2 regions of the Lactobacillus sp. C449L genome follow, and region 1 is predicted to be linked to the other one. Evidence: riboswitches for the same ligand, from Rfam matches in the RefSeq annotation. Region 1 holds a riboswitch; the other holds the start of a gene.
The links. A riboswitch is a leader RNA that binds a small molecule or an ion and turns the genes downstream of it on or off. The one in region 1 is predicted to bind lysine.
Positions count from the first base shown of each region.

Region 2: another riboswitch for lysine. It lies ahead of AC2JF9_RS05870 (ABC transporter substrate-binding protein/permease); the one in region 1 lies ahead of lysA (diaminopimelate decarboxylase).

Region 1 is NZ_JBWXGA010000002.1:334,454-337,877, reverse strand. Features, by position in the region: gene dapF (diaminopimelate epimerase) at 1-247, opposite strand, end outside; gene AC2JF9_RS04940 (aspartate kinase) at 265-1,617, opposite strand; lysine riboswitch at 1,791-1,967, shown strand; gene lysA (diaminopimelate decarboxylase) at 2,064-3,368, shown strand; gene dapD (2,3,4,5-tetrahydropyridine-2,6-dicarboxylate N-acetyltransferase) at 3,378-3,424, shown strand, end outside.
Region 2 is NZ_JBWXGA010000003.1:40,405-43,828, reverse strand. Features, by position in the region: gene AC2JF9_RS05880 (TerC family protein) at 1-566, shown strand, start outside; gene AC2JF9_RS05875 (DNA-3-methyladenine glycosylase) at 691-1,329, shown strand; lysine riboswitch at 1,427-1,605, shown strand; gene AC2JF9_RS05870 (ABC transporter substrate-binding protein/permease) at 1,715-3,334, shown strand; gene AC2JF9_RS05865 (amino acid ABC transporter ATP-binding protein) at 3,334-3,424, shown strand, end outside.

The DNA of each region.
Region 1 (3,424 bases):
CATTACCACACATAGAGGCAAAAGAACCATCGGCATTAACAACTTGCATTTTTCCCAAAGCTTGAGGATGAGTCGATTCACTGACAACTAGCAAGCCGTCAGCTCCGCCTAAAGGACCAGTTTGCGGGTTAGTTAGCTGCTGAGCAAGAGATATCAATTCTTTTTTAGTGAGCGGCTTTTTAAGTAATGCTTGATCAAGTAAGAAAAATTTGTTCTGTGAACCATGAACTTTTAGTATTTGCACCATGTTAAACTCCTTTAATACTAGTTAAAAAACTGGTGATAAATTTGTGCAACGGCAGTTGCTGCATCAGCCTTTTTAGTACCCAACATAATTGAGATTCTTGATGCACCTTGATTGATCATATGAATTGCCACGTGTTTATCTGCTAACGAGGTTGTAATACTTTTCATTGCACCAATCTTATTACGCATGCCTTCACCAACCACCATGATAATGGCATAGTCGTCAATCCACTCAAGTTGGTCAGGGTGGATAATCTTTTTAATTTCTTGGCACATTTGTGCGCGCAATTCATCAGTAAACTGCCGTTTATCAAAAATAACAGTTAAATCGTCGATTCCCGATGGCATATGTTCATAAGAAATGTTGAACTTGTAAAATATTTCTAGTAGTTTCAGGGTAAAACCTGTTTCTTTATTCAACAAATACCGATGCAAATATAAGGCAGAAAAATGGTTTGAACTTGCCACTCCGGTAATGACACTTTTAGGACGAACGTCTTTTTCGGGAACAATTAGTGTACCCGGAAGTTCGGGATGGTTTGTATTCTTGACGTTGATAGGTACGTGGCCCTGAATGGCTGGAATCAGTGCTTCGTCATGAAACACTGAAAAACCCGCATATGATAATTCTCGTAGTTCCCGATAAGTCATGATTATAATTGCGTGAGGCTGATCAACAATACGCGGGTCGGCAGCATAAATTGCGTTAACATCAGTAAAGTTTTCATACATATCGGCTTGAATTCCACGTGCCCATATAGCTCCCGTAATGTCAGAGCCACCTCGTGAAAAAGTTGCGATATTACCGTTAGTGGTAATGCCATAAAAACCAGGCACGATTAATAATTCAGGTACAGCTCGCCATTTTAATAAATTAGTATAAGTTTGCTCTAAAACCTGAGCGTCACCCGCCACATTGCTTACCAAAAAACCTGCTGCTTTAGGGTCAAGATAACGAACAGGTAGCTTTTGTTTTTGTAAGATGAGCGCTAATAGCTGAGCATTGACTCTCTCCCCATGAGCTTTGAAGGCATCAAGCAAAAAAGCCTGATTGGGATAGGCACCATTTGGTAACTCTACTAGTTCTTCGTACAAAGGCTTAAGTTCTGTTGCCGTAAGGCCAAAAAAAGTCGCAATTTCCCGATATCTTGACCAGATTTGTTTAAGAATTTCAGCGCTATCTTGCTTATTTATAGTTTTTTCAGCATATTTGATTAGCAGATCGGTCACCTTAATATCTTGGGCAAATCTTTTTCCGGGAGCTGAAGTAACGATTACTTTACGCGTTGGATCAGCGTTAATAATATTAATAACTTTTTGAAATTGCTCGGCATTGGCTAAAGAGCTGCCGCCAAACTTAACAACTTTCATTCCTGTACACCTACTTGATTAACTTTTTTTAAATTTGATTAGTAATGAATTTTAACATTTTAATTTTAATCTGCAACTAAAATGTTGATTAAGCAGCTCTTATAAAATATTTAGTTAACTGTTTATGAAAATTTCTTGACAGATATGGTAAATGATATTAATATTTTTATAAATAAAACGAAGAGGTCGCAATCGACAAGATTAGCTAGTGGAGTTTCTGCAAAAATTAAGAAGCTAGTGAAAGGGGAGATTGCCGAAGCATTAATTATTGCAGTAGTTAAAAGCTGGGACGTAATTCAATAGATTACGGACTGTCGCAAATATTAGATTTGCGGAGCGCTATCGCCAAAATTGAATCAAATTATAATTTTTAATTTGAAGGACTCTTTTGTGTTACGCGCACAAAGGAGTCCTTTTTAGTTACACTACGGGGGTATTAAATAGCAGTGAGCGATTATTATCAGACAAATGCAGCAGGACATTTAGTTATTGGTGGTGTTGATGCATTAGACTTAGCAAAAGAGTTTGGCACACCACTGGTAGCTTATGACGTTACACAAATTCGTCATCAGTTTAATGCCCTTAGGGATGCTTTTACAAAACAGCATGTTAGTTTTGCAATTAGTTATGCTAGTAAAGCTTTTTCCGCAATTGCGATGTATCAACTAATCAATCAACTTGACGGGCACATTGATGTAGTCTCAGGCGGTGAACTTTATACTGCACTTAAAGCGGGGTTTCCTGCAGACCGAATTAGTTTTCATGGCAATAATAAAACTAAAACCGAGTTAATAATGGCAGTCCAACATCATGTTGGTGTGATAATTCTTGATAATTTCCATGAAATTACGTTGCTAAAAGAAGTTTTAGCAACTACTGACAGTCAAGTTCAGGTAATGCTGAGAATAACTCCTGGCATATCAGCGCATACCCATGAATACGATCAAACTGGGCAGGAAAATAGCAAGTTTGGTTTTGACGTCAAATCGGGGCAGGCTGAGCAGGCCTTTTTACAGGTACAAGAAAATAAGCAGATGAGACTAATTGGAATCCATGCGCATATTGGCTCACAAATTCTGGAAACAGCGGGCTTTAGTCTGGAAGTAGAAAAGCTGATGAAACTAGCTAATGAGTGGTCGCAAAAATATGATTATCAACCGTCCGTAATCAACTTAGGCGGCGGCTTTGGTATTCGTTATACGGCTCAAGATCAAGTGCTGGAGCTTGCTACCTTTGTAGAGCAAATAGTTCACACAATACGCACTTGCGCCCAGCAATATCAATTACAGGTACCAGAAGTTTGGGTTGAACCAGGACGTTCAATTGTTGGCGCTGCAGGCTACAGTTTATACACCATCGGGTCAAGAAAAGAAGTTCCTGGACTATTGCCCTATGTGGCAGTTGATGGTGGCATGGGAGATAATATTCGTCCCGCTCTATACCAGGCAAAATATGAAGCACTTTTAGCGCGAGCCCCTATAGCTAAAACAGTAGAAACTGTTCATTTGGCTGGCCGCTATTGCGAATCCGGCGATATTTTAATTAACAAACTCCCACTGCCTGTTACTAAGCCGGGCGATGTGATTGCAGTGCTTTCTACTGGTGCTTATGGCTACAGTATGGCATCAAATTATAATCGGGTACCACGTCCTGCAGTTATTTTTGCCGAAAACGGACAAGCGCAGGAAGTTGTTACACGTGAAACTTATGATGATTTAGTCAGTCACGATTGTTATTATCAAGCGAAATGAGGTTATCAGATGAAGAATATGTCAGCAGCAGAGATTATTGATTTTATTGCTAATTC
Region 2 (3,424 bases), on a different contig from region 1:
TGTGGGGCGCTTATGTTTTCCGTTTTATTGTGATTGGAATTGGTACTTATTTAATCAACTTTTGGGAAATTAAACTTGCCGGAAGTTTATACCTTTTTTATCTTGCTTTTAAGTTCTTCTATGGCAAACGTCACCCGCAAAAACAACAACCTAAAGTAAAGGCAGCTAAAGAACCAGCTGCTTTCCATACTAAAGCAAAAAGCAAACATTTACTGTCACTTTTTTGGCGCACGGTAATTTCCATTGAGGCAATGGACATTGTCTTTTCAATTGACTCAGTTTTAGCAGCACTTGCAATTTCTAGCAATCCGGTAGTTGTCCTAATTGGAGGCATGATTGGTATTTTATGCATGCGGGGTGTCGCAGAAGTAATCATTAAGCTGATGGATATCATCCCAGAATTGCAACCAATGGCTTATGTTTTGATTGTCATTATTGCTTTAAAACTGCTCATATCTTTGCCACCAATTAATTATGAATTATCAAACACAACATTTGCAGCAATTGTTTTCAGCGTTTTAGTCTTAACTATTGCTTACCATTTTTTACGCCGAAAAAAGAACTAACTCATGCGGTAATACATCACAGGGAATACCTCTTGGTTTATCAGAAATGCGTAATATTGCTTTATGATCGGATTCGGGTCAAGTGCATATATCTATCTCGAAAGACTGTACAACAGAAAAAACGATGAATTACTTAACTTATTTTACAAATAACTCAACGGAAAAAATTAGTGCTGACTTACTTGGACGCCCTTTAACTTATAGTGGCAGTGGTCATATTCTAGGTGGTTATATTGTCGAAACTGAAGCGTATTTAGGCAAAAGAGATCGCGCCGCTCATTCTTACGGAGGACGCCGCAGCCCAGCTAATGAAGGTTTATATCGTTGTGGCGGAACAGTTTATATTTACGCGCAACGTCAATACTTCTTTTTAAATGTGGCAACCCAAGAAAAAGATGAACCGCAAGGTATTCTAATCAGAGCAATCGAACCAATCTGGGGAATTGACCAAATGGTTGCTAATCGGGCTGGGAAAAGCGGCGTTTTGTTAACCAATGGGCCGGCTAAAGTGATGCAAGCCTTTGGAATTCAAGACAAGACATGGAACTTACACTTTTTAAGTGATTCGCCTTTTGCAATTGACCTGGATAACGCCCATAAAAAAGTTGCTAAGCAAGTTGCGACTAGCCAGCGAATTGGTGTTAATCAGTCTGAACTTGAGTGGGCCAATAAAAAACTACGCTATTTTGTTGCTGGCAATCCCTATGTTTCAAGAATGAAAAAGCGTGATTATTGTAGTGATAATGGGTGGCTGCATTCATAATAAAGTAAAAATGAAATATTAATAATAATTTGTTTAAACAAAGTTATTGACAAGATCCCATTTTTAGCCTATTATTTTTCCTAAGTTAAATAATTTCCAATGCAATAGAGGTCGCGATAATTACAAAGCTAGCCTGAGTGAACGAACACGAAGATGGTTGGCCAAAGAATTATTGCCGAAACAAGAATAATATTCGTTTGATTATTTTTGTTGGGCTGCAATAGAGAATATCTTGCAGACTGTCCTAGTTAATTACTAGGGAGCGCTATATGATTTGTCAAAAAATGATTAATTATAACCTCGTTGTTTTGAAACAGCGGGGTTTTTATTTACGCTTTTTATTGTATTGGCTTTATTTGAAACAAGATTTTCGGAGGTTTTCAAAATGAAGTCAAGAAATAAGTGGGTTACTGCCATCGTGGCAGTAGTACTTAGCTTCATTATCGGTAGCAGTTTTAACTTTTCACAAGTTGAAGCTAAACGCGATGATGGTGAGCTAAAAGTAGCTATGGAGGCGAACTATCAGCCTTATAATTGGACCCAAACCACTAATGCAAATGGTGCGGTTCGAATTGAAGGCTCGCGCGAATACGCTAACGGTTACGACGTTAAGATTGCCAAAATGATTGGTAAAAAATTGCACCGTAAAGTAGTCATTGTTAAGACTGAGTGGGATGGCCTTCTTCCTGCTCTAACTAGCGGCAAAGCCGATTTGATCATCGCCGGAATGAGCCCTACTGCCGAACGGGCAAAGGCAATCAATTTTTCAAACGCATATAGAAACAGCACATTCGTTGTAATTACTAAAATTAACAGTAAATATGCCAATGCCAAAACGCTGAATGATTTTAAAGGCGCAAAATTAACTGCCCAACAAGGTACCTCGCACTATGCTCTAATTAACCAATTAAAAGGAGCTAAAAAGCAACCCGCAATGCGTGATTTCGCGGCAATGCGGCAGAGTTTAATTTCTGGCACAATTGATGGCTATATTGCTGAAGATACTGAATCAACTTCATTTAAAATGGTTGATCCAGATATTAAGGCCATTTCTCTCAGTAAAATGGCTGGTTTCAAGATTTCCAAGGAAGACTCAACTACCGCTATTGGAATAGCCAAGCCTAATAAAAAGTTGCTTAAAGAAGTGAACCAGATTCTGGCTACTATTCCTAATTCTGAACGAACTAAATTAATGACAGCTGCCGTTAAAGAGCAGCCTAAAACAGATGAGAAAAAGGGCAAAAATGGCAAGGCAGAGCCATGGCTGGTTTCAATGTGGAAAGAATACGGCGGGATGATACTAAATGGTATTGGTATGACTTTACTTCTCGCTTTAGTCGGAACAATTGCTGGCTTTTTCATTGGACTTTTTGTTGGCATTATCAGAACTATTCCTACGCCAACTAGCCAAGGTAAAAAGTGGCTATTGAAGTTTATCAATTGGCTATTAGCGGTTTATATTGAAGTTTTCCGTGGTACGCCAATGATGGTTCAGGCTGCTGTAATTTATTATGGTATTGCCCAATTCTGGCACATTAACATTGACCGGACAATAGCCGCTTTAGTAATTGTATCTATCAATACCGGGGCTTACTTAGCAGAAATTATCCGCGGCGGGATTATTTCAACCCCAGAAGGACAGTTTGAAGCAGCCAGCGCTTTGGGGATGACCCATAATCAAAGAATGTGGCATATTATCTTGCCACAAGCAATTCGAAACTGCCTGCCTTCAATCACTAACGAGTTTATTGTTAACATCAAAGATACTTCCGTCTTAAGTATTATTTCCGTATCCGAACTGTTCTTTGTCGGAACAACAGTTGCAAGTCAAACCTTTAAGTTCTTCCCAACATACCTGACAATTTCAGCAATTTACCTAATTCTTACCTTTACAATTACGAGAATATTCAACTTAATTGAGAAACACCTTCAAGGGGACAAAAATTACAACTTAATGGCAAATCAAGTTCAAGTAGGAACGCCTAAGAACATGGAGGTTAAGTAATGACCGAAACTAATGAAACTATTTTAAGTTTAAAGCACATTCAAAAGTCCTTTGGTGAACACCAAGTGCTCAAAGATATTTCTCTTGATA